3 regions of the Aquitalea sp. ASV11 genome follow, and region 1 is predicted to be linked to each of the others. Evidence: predicted binding sites of a transcription regulator. Region 1 holds the regulator's gene; each other region holds the start of a gene.
The links. Region 1 encodes FNR, which switches genes on or off when oxygen is low (the NO sensors DNR and NnrR bind a similar motif). Its sites were predicted from a motif close to TTGATNNNNATCAA; they were not measured.
Positions count from the first base shown of each region.

Region 2: a site for FNR is predicted at 3,249-3,262, ahead of JHD62_RS00485 (hemerythrin domain-containing protein). Genes of this name have one in related genera too.
Region 3: a site for FNR is predicted at 2,415-2,428, ahead of JHD62_RS02185 (M61 family metallopeptidase). Genes of this name have one in related genera too.

Region 1 covers NZ_JAELUD010000008.1:4,546-10,080, reverse strand. The annotation lists gene JHD62_RS04445 (RNA methyltransferase) at 1-561, shown strand, start outside; gene JHD62_RS04440 (DUF1853 family protein) at 539-1,471, shown strand; gene JHD62_RS04435 (flavodoxin family protein) at 1,468-1,926, shown strand; gene fnr (fumarate/nitrate reduction transcriptional regulator Fnr) at 2,052-2,798, opposite strand; gene hemN (oxygen-independent coproporphyrinogen III oxidase) at 2,911-4,317, shown strand; gene JHD62_RS04420 (Rrf2 family transcriptional regulator) at 4,414-4,887, opposite strand; gene hmpA (NO-inducible flavohemoprotein) at 4,972-5,535, opposite strand, start outside.
Region 2 covers NZ_JAELUD010000001.1:106,758-112,292, forward strand. The annotation lists gene cysS (cysteine--tRNA ligase) at 1-566, shown strand, start outside; gene rpmE (50S ribosomal protein L31) at 727-942, shown strand; gene JHD62_RS00480 (glycosyltransferase family 39 protein) at 1,048-2,703, shown strand; gene JHD62_RS00485 (hemerythrin domain-containing protein) at 2,734-3,192, opposite strand; gene JHD62_RS00490 (acetoacetate--CoA ligase) at 3,299-5,260, opposite strand; gene JHD62_RS00495 (hydroxymethylglutaryl-CoA lyase) at 5,326-5,535, opposite strand, start outside.
Region 3 covers NZ_JAELUD010000003.1:65,196-70,730, reverse strand. The annotation lists gene ccoO (cytochrome-c oxidase, cbb3-type subunit II) at 1-599, opposite strand, end outside; gene ccoN (cytochrome-c oxidase, cbb3-type subunit I) at 620-2,047, opposite strand; gene JHD62_RS02185 (M61 family metallopeptidase) at 2,503-4,284, shown strand; gene pepN (aminopeptidase N) at 4,406-5,535, shown strand, end outside.

The sequences.
Region 1 (5,535 bases):
ACCGTGGTGGCGAGCCTTGCCGAAGCGCTCAGCGACGTCACCGTGGCCTGCGCGCTCACCAGCCGCCGCCGCGAGCTGACCACGCCATTGTCCACTCCGCGCGAAACCACGCCGGAACTGGTGGCCCGCGCGCGCGATGGCGAACAGGTGGCGCTGGTGTTCGGCAATGAAACCTTCGGCCTGTCGATTGAAGAAGTGGAGCAGTGCAACCGGCTGGTGACCATTCCGGGCAACCCGGATTACTTCTCGCTCAACCTGGCCATGGCAGTACAGGTGATGACTTACGAGCTGTTCAGCCATACCGGCGTTGATGTGGAATACCTGCGGCCGGAAAGCGAAACCGCCAGCCTGGGCGAGGTGGAAGGCTTCTGCCAGCATCTGGACCAGACCATGGACGCCATCGGCTACTACCGCCGCCGTAACAGCGAGCGACTGATGCGCCGCATGCGCGCGCTGTTCAACCGGTCCGGCATGCTGCGCGACGAGGTGGACATTCTGCGTGGACTGATGAAGCAGATCCAGCGCGTGGCAGACGGCCATGAGCACGGCGGCGAATCCTGATTGCGGTTTTTATCTGCCTTACACGCAGCCTGCGCTGCGTGATCTGGCTTTCTTGCTGACCGCCCCTTCCCCCTGGGATAGTGGCTGCAATCTTTCGCCACAACGCCTGCTGGGCCCGGATGGCCCGGCCTTGCTGGCCGCACTGGAACAAGACCCGGCACCGCTCTATGCCTGGCTGGCCGAGCAGCCCTGTCGCCGTCTGGGCCACTATGCCGAGCGCTTGCTGGCTTTCTGGTTTCACCTTGCGCCCCATATCGAGCTGGTGGCCGCCAATCTGCCGCTACGGGACGCCAGTGGCCGCACCATTGGCGAATTTGATTTCCTGATCCGGCTGGATGGCGAACCACTACACGTGGAGACTGCCAGCAAATTCTATCTGCAATTGGGTGCCGGCCCGGACAGCCTGGTAGGCCCCAGTCTGCGCGATGCCTGGCTGCTGAAGGCGGGTAAATTGCAGGCGCAGTTGCAGTTGTCCCGCCACCCCTTGGCCCGTCGCGTATTGCCGCCAGGCTTTGTGGCCTGCGCCAGTCAGGCCCGGCTGGCCGGCTGGTTTTTCTATTCCCGCCCGACACGTCCCGCCCCGCCACTGGCTGCGGATCAGCTGCAAGGCTGGTTCAGCCCGCTATTGCAGCCCTGGCCCAGTACCAGCCCGGCATCACGCTGGTTGTGGTTACCACGCTTGAACTGGCTGGCTCCGGCCCGTGTGGCCGAAGCCGAAGTGCGCGAACAGCACAGCCTGCAGCAGGAATTGCGCCAGGCCCTGGTGCCGCAACTGGTGGCAGAGCTGCTGCCGCTGGGCGATGGCTACTGGGAGGAGGTGGCGCGCGGTTTCGTGGTGCCGCCAGGCTGGCCCGAAGCAACACGCCTGCAAGCATTGATGGCCACGTTGCCAGGGAGTCCTGCAGCATGAAGCGCTTGCTGTTGTTGTATGCCAGCCAGACCGGCCGCACCTTGCAGCTGGTTGACGCCGTGCGCGCCAGCGTAGCGCAACTGGCGGATGACCTGCAGTTCAACTGCCTGCCCGCCGAGCAGGCCACACTGGATGACTTGCTGACAACAGACGGCATCGTGCTGGCAACGCCGGAGAATTTTGGCTATATGGCGGGCAAGATGAAAGATTTCTTCGACCGCACCTTCTACCCCGCGCAGGGCCTTACCGAGGGGCTGGCCTGCCTCTTGCTGGTGTCCGCCGGTAACGATGGCATGGGGGCTGTGTACGCCATGCGGCGCATCATCGCCGGCTATGGCTGGGACGAAGTGCTACCCGCCGTGGTGGTACGCGGCGAGCCGGACGCCGCGCAGCTGGCTGAAGTGGCGGAACGGGCCGAGCAACTGGTGGCCGGCATGCTGATCGGGCGCTGGTAATACCTTGACCGGAAGAGTTAGTGCTTGCGGAGAATGGCGTGCCTGCCCGGATGGGCGGAAGATGCAAAAAGGGCGGTAAGGCGCATTGCGCCCACCGCCCGGATGGCTGTTACCGTGCTGTCGGCTTACACGCCGTTGGCGTGGGTACAACCGGAGATCAGGTCCTTGAGTGCATCGGCCTTGATCAGCTGGATGTGCTTGTGGTCCACGCTTAGCCAGCCTTGTTGCTGGAACTTGGATAGCGTACGGCTGACGGTTTCCAGTTTCAGGCCGAGGAAGCTGCCGATTTCCTCGCGGCTCATGCGCAGGATGAAATCGTTGGCGGCAAAGCCGCGGGTGGACAGACGCTGTGACAGGTTCAGCAGGAAGGCAGCCAGACGTTCTTCTGCCTTCATGTTACCCAGGAGCAGCATGACGTTCTGGTCACGCACGATTTCGCGGCTCATCAGGCGGAAAAAGTGGTGTTGCAGGCTGGGAATGTCGCGCCCCAGGCTTTCCATGCGGTTGAAGGGCAGTTCGCAGACTTCGCTGTCTTCCAGGGCAATGGCGTCGCAGCCATGCACATTGGACGAGATGCCATCCAGGCCCATGAGTTCGCCGGACATCAGAAAGCCGGTGACTTGTTCACGACCGTCCTGGCTTGCCACGCTGGTCTTGAAGAAACCGGTGCGCACGGCAAACAGCGATTTGAAGGCTTCGCCACTGCGGAACAGGTATTCACCGCGCTTGAGGCGGCGGCTCTGACGGATAACTGCATCCAGCTGTGTCATTTCGTCGCGGTTCAGCCCGATGGGCAGGCAGAGTTCGCGCAGACTGCAGTTGGAGCAGGACACCTTCAGTGCGTGCAGAGTGTGTTGGTGTTGGTCTGACATCGCGTGTTTTGTACAACCCTGTAAAGAAGCTTGACCCTTGTCAAAGCGGAATTCGCACGTTTTCCGCAAATTTACCAGTCCACCTGACGTTTGACTATCAATACCCGACGACATGCACACCACCCATCCGTTTTCGCCTACCCACTGTGAGTTCGACCGAGCATTGATCGAACGTCTTGATGGTTCCGGCCCAAGATACACTTCTTACCCCACCGCCGACCGGTTTACCCCGGCATTCGGTGAGAAGGACTATAAACACTGGCTGAAGCAACGCCACCTGGGCATGCATCAGAACGCAATATCATTGTACGTTCATATACCGTTCTGTAATACGGTATGTTACTACTGCGGCTGCAACAAGATCATTACCAAGGACAAGAGCCGTGCCGACCGCTACCTCGATTACCTGGAAAAGGAAATCAAGCTGGTTGCCGCCTCGCTTGGCTGCCGGGAAAAGCTGATCCAGCTGCACTTTGGCGGCGGTACGCCGACCTTTCTGTCCGACGAGCAGCTGGACCGCCTGATGACCATGTTGCGTGCCCACTTCGAATTTTTGCCGGAGGGAGAATATTCCATCGAGATCGACCCGCGCAAGGTGGGTCGTGAAACCGTGCATCACCTGGCGCGACTGGGCTTCAACCGCATGAGCGTGGGCATTCAGGACTTCGACCCGCAGGTGCAAGCCGCGGTGAACCGGGTGCAAAGCGAGGAAGAAACGCTGGAGGTGATCGAGGCTGCGCGCGAAGCCGGCTTCAAGTCGGTCAGTGTGGACCTGATCTACGGCCTGCCGCTGCAAACCCGCGAGTCGCTCAAACGCACGCTGGACAAGGTGATTGCCATTGGCCCGGACCGGCTGGCGCTGTACAACTATGCCCATTTGCCCACCGTGTTCATGCCGCAACGGCGCATCAACGAGGCGGACCTGCCAGCAGCCAGCACCAAGCTGGACATCCTGCAGGACGCGGTAAAGAGCCTGGCGGATGCAGGCTATGTATTCATTGGCATGGACCACTTTGCCAAGCCGGAAGATGACCTGGCCATTGCCTTGCGCCAGGCGCGCCTGCAGCGCAATTTCCAGGGCTATTCCACCCATGCCGACTGCGACATGATCGGCCTTGGCGTGTCGTCCATCGGCAAGGTTGGCCCCTGTTACAGCCAGAACGAGAAAGACCTGGACAGCTATTACGCCGCGCTGGACGAAGGCCGGCTGCCGGTAATGCGTGGCATGGTGCTGGATCAGGACGACATCCTGCGTCGCGGCATCATCCAGGCGCTGATGTGCCGCTTCTCGCTGTCGGTGGAAGCCATCGAGCAGGTGCACGGCATCAATTTCGCCGAGTATTTCGCTGCCGAGTTGCCAGCCATCCGCGAGTACCACAAGCTGGGCCTGCTGACCTTTGACGGCGACTTCCTGATGGTGGAGCCCAAGGGGCGTTTCCTGATCCGCAATATCGCCATGCTGTTCGACCGCCATTTGCGTGAACGGGAAACCAAGGCGCGATATTCCAAAACCATCTGACGGTTTTGTTCAGACTGTTTAAAGGGTTATCCCCTAAAAAAGCAGCAAAAAAAGCCCGCAGGTAGCGGGCTTTTTCATTGAAAAAGTGATGGTTTTTTACAACACATCCGGTATGGTTTTTCCGGCTGACTGTGCTTTAGGACTGCGATGCAGACGAATGATGGCCTCGCCGGTAGGGCTGGCAATCACGTCGCGCAGCGTATAACTGTCCAGTGTGCTGAAAAATGCCTGCATGCCCACATCCAGCATGGCCTTGAGCTGGCAGTCCTGACGCAGCGCGCAAGGCGGTTCGGCGCAGTCAATCAGCGGCACATTGCCTTCCAGCGTGCGGATGATGCCGCCCAGGCGGTAATGCTCGGGCGGCTGGGCCAGCGCCAGCCCGCCACCCTTGCCACGGCTGTTGTTCAGCCAGCCTTGCACGCCCATGAAATGCACCACTTTCACCAGGTGATTGCGCGACACCTCGAATCGTTCGGCAATTTCGCTGATGGTGACCGGTTGCTCCCGGTCGCGGTGCGTCAGGTACATCAGCACGCGCAGGCCAAGGTCGGTAAAGCGGTTCAGTTGCATGGCAGTAAAGTGGGCTGGGAAAGTGCCGCGCAGGATACTCCGCAGCGCGGCAGCTCACAATGCGCAGCGACAAACAAAGCCGTTTCAGTCTGTGCGCATGGCATTGGAGCCAAACACTTCCATGTGGATGCGCGTAGCTTCTACCCCGGCCTCGCGCAGCTGGCGGTGCTGTTGCTGGATGAAGCCTACCGGGCCGCACAAATAATAGTCGGCATCCGGCAGCAGGGCATGGGTACGGATGGCATCGGCATCGATACGGCCTTGCTGATGGAAGTCCACACCAAGGGTATCGTTTGCGGCCGGGGTTTCATAAAACACGCGCTGTTGCAGCTGCGCATGCTGCTGCGCCAGCGTGCCGACTTCCTGCTTCATGGCGTGAACCGCCCCGTGACGTGCGGCGTGCAAATAGCGGATGGGGCGCGACTGAGCACTGGCCAGCAAGTGCTGCAGCATGGACAGCAGCGGAGTCTGGCCCACCCCGGCACTGATCAGCACCACCGGCGTGTCCCGCTCCTGATGCAACACGAAATCACCAAATGGCGGCGATACCTGCAGGATGTCCCCTTCGGCCAGTTCGGCATGCAAGATGCCGGACACCTTGCCGGCGGGAGCCTCATCGCGCGCGTCTTCCCGCTTGACTGAAATACG
Region 2 (5,535 bases), on a different contig from region 1:
CGCTGGGCAATTTCTTCACCATCCGCGATGTGCTGCAGCATTTCGACGGGGAAGTGGTGCGCTTCTTCATCGTGCGCAGCCACTACCGCAGCCCGGTCAACTACACCGACAGCATCCTCAACGATGCCAAGCAGGGCCTGACCCGTCTGTACACTGCGCTGCGTGGCCTGGACTTGCCGGAAAGCACGGGCATCGACTGGAGCAACCCTTACGCTGCGCGCTTCAAGGCGGCAATGGACGACGACTTCAGCTCCTCTGAAGCCGTTGCCGTGCTGTTCGAGCTGGCTGGTGAAGTCAACAAGAGCCGCGATGTACAACTGGCTCGCCTGATGAAGGACCTGGGTGGCGTGCTGGGCCTGCTGCAACGCGAACCGGAGGAATTCCTCAAGGCCGGTGCCGGGGAGGGCGAATTGACTGCCGAGCAGATCGAAGCGCTGATCCAGGCCCGTCGTGATGCCCGCGCCAGCAAGAACTGGGCCGAGTCTGACCGTATCCGTGACGAGCTGATCGCCAAGGGTGTGGTGCTGGAAGACAATGCCCAGGGTACCAGCTGGCGTCGTGCCTGAGTTTTACCTGGTCTTGGGCGTGCGACGGCGGTCGGGTATGGCCCGCACCGCTGTTTTTAGTTTGCCGCGACTTGTCAAGTGCTGATAAAGCGCGGATAATGCACCCCTTCACCAAGTAGTACAGGCAAAACCCCTGTACCCGTAACCAAGGAAGCTCATCATGCGCGCTGATATCCACCCGAATTACAAAGAAGTTGCGGTTACCTGCTCCTGCGGTAACACCTTCACCACCCAGTCCACCATGGGCAAGGACGCCTTCCACATTGAAGTGTGCTCCAGCTGCCACCCGTTCTACACTGGCAAGCAGAAGATTGTTGATACCGCCGGCCGTATCGACAAGTTCAACCAGAAGTTCGGTGGCTTCTTCAAGCGCTAAGCTTGTAAGCTTTGGAAAAAAGGCAGCCCAGGCTGCCTTTTTTCATTTCCGCTGCGTGTGCTTGCACATTAAAATGACGCTTTACTCCAACTGGCGCGCGCCTCGATGCTGACGTACTCCCCGCAAAACGCCACTGTCCCCGTTCCCACCGAAAAGCCCTGGGTCTTGTTGCTGCTGTGTTTTGTCTGGCTGTGGCCGGGCATCATCGGTCACGACCCGTGGAAGCCTGACGAACCCTATGTGATGGCTGTAGTGGATGGCATGCTGCGCAGCGGCAACTGGCTGCTGCCCACCATCCAGGGCGTGCCCTATCTGGAATCCCCACCGCTGTATTACTGGGTGGCTACTGTACTTGCCAAGCTGTTTTCCCCCTGGCTGCTCCCTGCCCATGATGCCGCGCGGCTGGCAACGCCGCTGTTCATGACCCTGGGCCTCACCCTGGCGGGCATGACCGGGCGTGACCTGATTGGCCGCCGTCACGGACGCAGCGTGGTGATGATCCTGATTGGCTGTCTGGGGCTGATTGTCACCGGCCACCAGATGACGCCGATGGTAGCCAGCTTTACCGGTTTTGCTGCCGCCTTTTATGCCTTGTCGCTCACCCTGCGCTCTCCCGGACTGGCTGGTGCCATTCTGGGTGCCGGCAGCGCCGCGCTGTTCCTGAGTGCCAGCCTGCTGGAGGTGATGCTGGTGTGGGCTGTCGTGCTGTTCTTGCCGGCCTTTGCCGCCTGGCGCAACAAGCGCTATGTCATCACCGTGCTGATGGCCTTGCTGGTGGCTGTGCCTGTGGCGCTGATTTGGCCGCTGGAGCTGTCCCGCAGCTATCCGGCACTGTTCCGCCTGTGGTGGGAACACCATGCGCTGGGCCCGCTGGACGGCTTTGGCAAGGTAGGGCTGTTTCACGGTTTTGGCTACTACACCTTCAATACCATCTGGTTTGCCTGGCCGGCCTGGCCGCTGGCAGCCTGGACGCTGTACCGCAACCGCAAGTACGAACTGCCCATGTTGCAGCTGCCGCTGATGTTCTTTGCCGTGGTGCTGATCATGCTGACGCTGTCGGTGCGCAAGAGCATGGATTACGCCATGCCGCTGCTGTTGCCGCTGTCCCTGCTCGCTGCGGTGGAGCTGGATAATCTGCGCCGTGGCGCTGCTGCCTTTCTCAACTGGTTCGGTCTGATGGCATTCGGGGTGTTCGGCCTGCTGATCTGGGCGGGCTGGGCGGCGATGAACTATGGCTGGCCGGAACGGCTGGCGGGGCGGGCGCAGTACTTCAGCCCTTACTATGTGCCACATGTTTCGCTGCTGGCCGCCATCTTTGCCATTCTGGCCACCATCACCTGGATATGGGCGGTCACCCGCAGCCATGTGCGTGGTCGGCAAGCCATTACCAACTGGGCTGCCGGGCTTACCTTGTGCTGGGGATTGGCGTTGAGCCTGTGGCTGCCATGGCTGGATGCGGCAAAGAGCTATCGCCCGGTGGTGGAAAGCATGCTGCGCAACGTGCCTCCGGCGGTACTCAATGGCAGCAGCTGCATTGCTACAGAGCGCGAGAACATGATGGCGCGCATCAGCTGGCACTATTATGGCGGGATTGATCTGGTGGCTTATCCGGCTGGCGAAAGCAGCCCCTGCGACTACCGCCTGTTGATGCGCTCTCGTACCGAGGGCCTGGCCGAGCCGGGCTGGAACTTGTTGTGGCAAGGTGCACGGCCGCGTGAGAAGTACGAGCTGTTCGGCTTGTTCCAGCGTTCGCCGCACTAGCCGCATAGCAGAACACATCATCAGGACCCATCATGATGACGACAGGCCGCACCGCATGCGGCCTGTCTGCTTTTGGTCCTTCCCGTGCTGATTCAGGGCAGCCATCACTGTCGGCAGGCTTTCTGCCAGCACAAACAGCTCGCGCTCTTCAAAGCGGACATGGGCAGTCATGGCATCGGCAAAGGCTTGCAGCATGGCTGCCGAGGCCAGTTGCGGATGTTGCAGCAGGGCATGCAAATGGGCGTGATCTGCCAGCGTGCGGTCAACCGCAGCCTGCTGCCCCGCTTGTGACAGCGCAGGTAACAAGAGGCGTTCTTCCTGGGCGAAATGGGCTTGCAAGCTGTCCTGATAATGCTGGATCAGCCTCCGGGCGACGCGTTGCCACTCTTCAGCATCATCCTGCCGTGCCGCTTTGCCGGCCTGCATGGCCAGCGACAGGGCATGGTGATGGTCGTGGGAGAGTGGGGTAAGGGCTGCGCTGCGTTTCATGGTGGTGGCTGTTAACGGTCAGGCAGACAGCCTGCGCCAGTGGCAGAAGATATGCCTTGATCACTCTCAAGGACAGCCGGGCCTCCCGCCGGGAGGCCCTGAGCGGCTAGTGTTGCAACTGCGGCAGATTGGCAAACAGCTGCAGTGCTTCCGGGTTGGCCAGTGCACTGAGATTATTCACCGGCTCGCCGTGAATCACGTTTTTCACCGCCAGTTCGACAATCTTGCCGCTGATGGTGCGTGGAATGTCGGTGACGGCAATGATGCGCGCCGGGACATGGCGCGGGCTGGCACCACGCTTGATCTGTTCGCGCAGCCGGTTGACCAGCGCGTCATCCAGCACATGGCCCTGCTGCAGCCGGACAAACAGCACCACGCGCTCGTCGTCCTGCCAGCGCTGGCCCACGGCCAGGCTTTCCACCACTTCCGGGAAGCTTTCCACCTGGCGGTAAATTTCCGCCGTGCCGATACGCACGCCACCGGGGTTGAGCACCGCGTCGGAACGGCCATAAATCACCATGCCGTTGTGAGCGGTGATTTCAGCGTAGTCACCGTGGCACCACACATTATCGAAGCGGCCAAAATAGGCCTGACGATATTTGCTGCCCTGCTCGTCCTGCCAGAACCCCACCGGCATGGAGGGGAAGGGGCGGGTGCATACCAGTTCGCCCTTTTCCTGCCGCACCGGCCTGCCGTAACTGTTGAAGATGTCCACCGCCATGCCAAGGCCGCGGCATTGCAGCTCGCCACGGTATACCGGCAGCTTGGCGCAGCCCAGGGCAAAGCAGGACACAATGTCGGTACCGCCGGAAATGGAGGCCAGATTGATGTCCAGCTTGATGTTGGCGTATACCCAGTCAAAGCTTTCCGCCATCAGTGGCGAGCCGGTGGAGAACACTGCGCGTAGTGCATCCAGCCGGTATTGCGTGGCAGGAGTCAGGTTGATCTTGCGCAGGCCGTCGATGTATTTGGCCGAGGTGCCAAACTGGGTGAATTGCCATTGCTGCGCATATTCCCACAGGATGTGTCCCTGATTGGCAAACGGCGAGCCGTCATACAGCATCAGCGCCGCGCCGCTGGCCAGGCCGGATACCAGCCAGTTCCACATCATCCAGCCGCAGGTGGTGAAGTAAAACAGGTGGTCGCCATGGTGAATGTCGGCGTGCAGCTGGTGTTCTTTCAGATGCTGCAGCAGGGTGCCGCCGGTGCCATGCACGATGCACTTGGGTTTACCGGTGGTGCCGCTGGAATACAGGATGAACAGCGGATGGTTGAATTCCACCCGCACAAACTGCAAGGGACGCGCAGCGAAGCGGGCAATGAAATCGTCCAGTGTGATAGTGCGCGGCAGGCTTGCGGCAAAGGCAGCGGTTTCCCCCAGGTAGGGGACGGCAATGAACTGCTGTACCGAAGGCAGGCCTGCTGCCAGCGCCTGCATCTTGTCGCGGATGTCGATTGGCTTGCCGCCATACCAGTAGCCATCCGGGCAGAACAGCAGCTTGGGCTCGGTCTGGCCAAAGCGGTCGATGGCACCGTCGATGCCGAAGTCGGGCGAACAACTGGTCCATACCGCGCCCAGACTGGTGGCGGCCAGCATGGCGGCCACGGTTTCCGGCATATTGGGCAGGAAACCGGCTACGCGGTCGCCCGCCACAATGCCGGCTGCCTGCATGGCTTGCTGCAAGCGGGACACCAGCTGGCGCAGCTGCTGCCAGCTGTAGCGGGATTTGACCTTGTCCTCCCCCCAGAACACCAGGGCGGTGCCATCGCCATCGTGACGCAGCAGGTTTTCTGCGTAATTGAGGCGGGCTTCGGGGAAAAAGCGTGCAGCCAGCATATTGTCCGCCTGCTCCAGCGCACTACCACCCTTGTCGCCTACTACTCCGCAGTAATCCCACACCAGCGCCCAGAAGCGGCCCGGGTCGTCCACGCTGGCTTGCCACAGCGTCTGGTAATCCGGCAGCGGGCGGTCATAGGCTGCTTCGGCCAGGCGGGTAAAGGCATGCAGGTGGGAGCCTGCAATACGTTCGGCGGATGGTTGCCAGATGGGCTGGGTGGGCTGCTGCATGGTTCTCCTCTTTCTTTACCTTGCTTGCTTTTCTTGCTTTGTTTTTGCGGCCTTGCCGTGGCTGCTCAGTGGGCCGTTGCCATGGCCTGCGCCACCTTCGAGGTGGGGGCGCGGCCCAGCAGGCCGGCGGCAAACCAGGCGGTTTGCACCAGTGTCGGCAAGTCTATGCCACAGTCCACGCCCAGGCCATGCATCAGGTACAACACGTCTTCGGTGGCGACATTGCCGGATGCCCCACGAGCATACGGGCAGCCGCCCAGCCCGGCAATCGAGGA
Region 3 (5,535 bases), on a different contig from region 1:
AGTGCGAGACCCAAGCCCTGCAGATATGCAATCAGGGCATCCATTTCCGACTTGCCTTCCACCTGAGCCTTGGCTTCGGCGATATCCTTGTCGGTATAGGGAACACCTACAGCGCGCAGGGCTTCCATTTTCTTCGGCATGATTTCGGCATCGGCCAGGTTTTTCGCCAGCCACGGGAATGCAGGCATGTTGGATTCCGGAACCACGTCACGCGGATTGGTCAGGTGGACACGGTGCCATTCGTCGGAATAACGACCGCCTACACGGGCCAGGTCCGGACCGGTACGCTTGGAACCCCACTGGAAGGGATGGTCGTAAACCGACTCACCCGCAACGGAGTAGTGACCATAACGCTCGGTTTCGGCGCGGAACGGACGAATCATCTGGGAGTGGCAGTTGTAGCAGCCTTCACGGATGTAAATGTCGCGACCAGCCAGTTGCAGCGCGGTATAGGGCTTGACGCCGGCAACAGGCTGCGTGGTGGACTTCTGGAATGCCAGCGGCAGGATTTCCACCAGGCCGGCAAAGCTGATCACGATCAGGGTGAACACGATGAGGTAACCCACGTGTTCTTCAATCAGTTTCTGGATCTTTTCCATGTTCTTCTACCTTTATCCGCTTAAGCGTGAGCCGATGCGTTGACAGCCGGAATCTTGGCGTCAACAGCCTTGCCACTGGCAACGGTGCGGAAGGTGTTGTAAGCCATCAGCAGCATACCGGTCAGGTACAGCGTACCACCCAGGAAACGCACGAAGTGGTAGGGGTAGGTTGCTTTCACGGCTTCCACAAAGGCATAAGTCAGGGTGCCGTCGGCATTCAGGGCACGCCACATCAGGCCCTGGGTCACACCGGAGATCCACAGTGCGGCGATGTACAGAACCACACCAACAGTAGCCAGCCAGAAGTGAGCTTCGATCAGCTTGGTGCTGTGCATGGATTCACGGCCGAACAGGCGCGGCAGCAGGTAGTACATGGAACCGATGGTGATGAAGCCAACCCAGCCCAGAGCACCGGAGTGCACGTGACCGATGGTCCAGTCAGTGTAGTGCGACAGGGCGTTCACGGACTTGATGGACATCATCGGGCCTTCGAAGGTGGACATACCGTAGAAGGACAGGGAAACCACCAGGAACTTCAGAACCGGGTCGGTACGCAGTTTGTGCCATGCGCCGGACAGGGTCATGATGCCGTTGATCATGCCACCCCAGCTCGGAGCCAGCAGCACCAGCGAGAACACCATACCCAGCGATTGGGTCCAGTCAGGCAGGGCAGTGTAGTGCAGGTGGTGAGGACCAGCCCACATATAGGTGAAGATCAGGGCCCAGAAGTGAACCACCGACAGGCGATAGGAGTAAACCGGACGACCAGCTTGTTTCGGCACGAAGTAGTACATCATGCCCAGGAAGGCGGCTGTCAGGAAGAAGCCCACGGCATTGTGGCCATACCACCATTGCACCATGGCATCCACGGCACCGGCGTACACGGAGTAGGACTTGGTCAGGGAAACCGGTACAAAGGCGCTGTTGACGATGTGCAGCAGGGCAACTGCCAGGATGAACGCACCGTAGAACCAGTTGGCTACATAGATGTGTTTAACCTTGCGGATGGCGATGGTGCCGAAGAATACGATGGCATATACCACCCAGGTCACGGCGATCATCAGCTTGATCGGCCATTCCAGTTCGGCGTATTCCTTGCCGAAGGTGATGCCCAGCGGCAGGGTGATGGCAGCGAGGACAATGATCAGCTGCCACATCCAGAAGGTGAAGGCTGCCAGTTTGTCCGAGATCAGGCGTACGTTACAGGTTCGCTGCACGACGTAGTAGGAAGTTGCAAACAGGCCGCAACCGCCAAAGGCGAAAATTACGGCGTTGGTGTGCAGCGGGCGCAAACGGCCAAAGTGGAACCAGGGCCCAAAATTGAGCTCCGGCCACACCAATTGGGCCGCAATGATGACGCCCACCAGCATGCCTACAATGCCCCATACTACGGTCATGATGGCAAACTGGCGCACCACCTTATAGTTATAAGTGGATTGCGTTTCCATTTAGGGTTTTCTCCAAGGTTGCTAACTTAGAACGTGACAAACCGTGGCGACTTGATTTCCTGCCCGCTGCCCCAAACTGAAATGGGCAGGAAAAGCCGCTGAGGAAGCTGAGCAATTTCAGACTAGCAAAGTGTTTGACCCGTGTTGACAATGTTCTGCCAGAAACCTGGCAAAGCGTGGTCAGACACACACTTTTTCCCCATTTATTCAGCAGGGATTCTAAAGCAAATACCCATGACGGGCCAGTTGATTAGTATGCCTGCGGGATTTTTACGTCCACCATTTTCTTGATTTCAAGCGAGCTGGCAGCAAGCTATTAACCTGATGCCGCTTACTGGGGATTATATTGTCATGCCTGTCCAAGCCCTTGACTTAAGTCAAATCGTGATCGGCAGCCCCCCTGTTGCGACGCGGGTGCTAGAATCTGCCGTTTTCTATCCTTTCCTGGGCAGATCATGACCACAGCCGTCCGTTACTCCATTCGTCCGTGCTCGCCGGAAACCCATTGCTTCGAAATTACGCTGCAGCTTGACACGCCGGCCAGCGGCGGACAGGTGTTTTCCTTGCCTGCATGGATTCCGGGTAGTTATCTGATCCGTGAGTTTTCCCGCCATATTGTCAGTATTCAAGCCAGTAGCGCTGGTAAAAGTGTGGGGCTGCGCAAGCTGGACAAACACAGCTGGCAGGCGGACCCGGTAAGCAGCAGCCTGACACTGGTCTACCAGGTGTATGCCTATGACCTGTCGGTGCGTGGTGCTTATCTGGACGACTCGCGCGGTTTCTTCAATGCCAGCAGTGTGTTCCTGTCCGTTGCCGGCCGTGAGCATGAGGCATGCGAGGTGGAAATCCGGCCTGCCAAGGGCAAGGCCCATGCGGACTGGAAGGTGGCGACTGCCTTGCCCGCGGTAAAGGTGAAGAAAAGCGGCTTCGGGCTGTACCGTGCCGCAAATTACGACGAATTGCTGGACCATCCGGTGGAGCTGGGCGATTTCCATACGGTCAGTTTCAAGGCTTGCGGCGTGCCGCATCAGTTTGTGGTGTCAGGACGATTCCGTGGTGACTTGAAGCGCCTGGCACGTGATACCAAGAAAATCTGCGAATACCAGATCCGCCTGTTCGGCACGCCGGCACCGTTCGAGCGTTATGTGTTCATGCTCTATGTTGGCAAGGACATCTACGGCGGGCTGGAACACCGGGCATCCACGGCGCTGGTGGCCAACCGGGATGACTTGCCTGCTATCGACCAGACCGAAATCTCCGACGGTTATCTGAAACTGTTGGGTCTGATCAGTCATGAGTATTTCCACAGCTGGAATGTAAAGCGTATCAAGCCGGCTGCCTTCAGCCCCTATGACTTGCGCAGTGAAGGCTATACCCGTTTGCTGTGGGCGTTCGAGGGCATCACTTCCTACTATGATGATTTGACCCTGTTGCGTTGCGGGCTGATCGACAGCAAGCGCTATCTTGGCCTGCTGGCCCAGACGATCAGCGGTGTACAGCGCGGAGCAGGCCGGTTGAAGCAAACGCTGGAGGAATCCAGCTTTGATGCCTGGATCAAATACTACCGGCAAGACGAAAACAGTCCGAACAGCATTGTCAGCTATTACACCAAGGGCGCGCTGGCTGCCCTGGCACTGGACCTGACCCTGCGTGAGCGCAGCCAGGGGGTGAAGACGCTGGACGACATCATGCGTGCCTTGTGGACAAAATGGCTGGCAGACGGCAAGGGGCTGGCCGAGCAGGAGTGGGAAGAAATCGCACAGCAGGTGGCTGGTTTCTCCTTGCAGGACTTTTTCGATCAGGCGCTGCGCTCCACCACTGATCTGCCCTTGCCGCAGTTGTTATTGTCCCAGGGGGTAGACATGAACTGGGACTACGCGGATCATGCCGGCGATGCCGGTGGCATCGGTCTGCCGGCACCGCAGCGCAAACCCAAAGCCAGCCTGGGTGTGAAGACGCAAGCGGACCCGGCAGGTCTGCGCCTGACCCATGTTTACGATGGCGGCGCAGCGCAAGAGGCTGGACTTGCCGGCGGGGATATCCTGCTGGCGGTGGATGGGCTGAAGGCAAGCGACCTGGACAAGATGCTGAGCCGTTATCGTGTGGGGGAGAGCATCACCCTGCATGTGTTCCGGCGCGATGAACTTCTGGTGCGTGAAGTATGTCTGCAAGCCCAGCCGCAAACGACCTGCCGTTTGCAACTGCAGGAAAGGACTGGTCCGTGGCCACAGGGCTGAGTGCCATGGCGCGACGGACATGATGGTTCAAACAGTAAAGCGAATCCGGGTGGCGATCCTGCCCGGTTCATGACTCAGACCGGCACCAACCGGCAACGACCTGAAAATTAGAGAGAAGAACATGGCGCAGCAGCCTCAAGTGAACTATCTGAAAGACTATGCCGTCCCGGCCTATCTGGTGGACCGGGTGGATTTGAAGTTCGATATAGAGGAAGCGCAAACGCGAGTCCATTCGCGACTGGTGATCAAGCGTAACCAGCAATCTGCTGCGCCAGCCGATCTGTGGCTGGACGGAACGGCCACCTTGCGATCGGTCACGCTCGATGGTGAGCGCCTGTCTGCCGATGCCTACCAGTTGAACGCAGAAGGCTTGCTGATTCCCGGCGTACCCGACAGCTTCATCCTGGAGCTGGAAACCGAACTCGACCCTGCCTCCAATACCAGCCTGATGGGCCTGTATGCGTCCAATGGCAATCTGTTCACCCAGTGCGAACCGGAAGGTTTCCGCAAGATCACCTTCTACATGGACCGTCCGGACGTGATGGCCAAGTTCACCACCACCATTGTGGCCGACAAGCAGAAATATCCGGTGCTGCTGTCCAATGGCAACAAGGTGGGCGAGGGCATGCTGGACAAAAAGCGTCACTGGGTGAAGTGGGTGGACCCCTACCGCAAGCCTTCCTACCTGTTTGCCCTGGTCGCGGGCAAGCTGGTGGCTGCGCGTGACAAGTTCACCACCGTGCGTGGCCGGGAAGTGACGCTGGAAATCTGGACAGAACCGGCGGATCAGGACAAGGTTGCCTTCGGCATGGGTGCCGTCAAACGTGCGATGAAGTGGGATGAACAGCGTTTCGGGCTGGAATACGACCTGGACATCTACATGATCGTCGCCGTCAGCGACTTCAATATGGGGGCCATGGAAAACAAGGGCCTCAATATTTTCAATACCTCGGCCGTGCTGGCACGCAAGGACACCCGCACCGATGCCGAATTCCAGCGCGTTGAAGCCATCATCGCGCACGAGTATTTCCATAACTGGACCGGCAACCGCGTAACCTGCCGCGACTGGTTCCAGCTCTCGCTCAAGGAAGGGCTCACCGTATTCCGCGATCAGGAGTTCAGTTCCGATCTGGGCAGCCGTGCCGTCAAGCGCATTGACGATGTCAAAAGCCTGCGTGCCTTGCAATTCCCGGAAGATGCCGGCCCGACCGCGCACCCGATTCGTCCTGACTCCTATATCGAGATGAACAA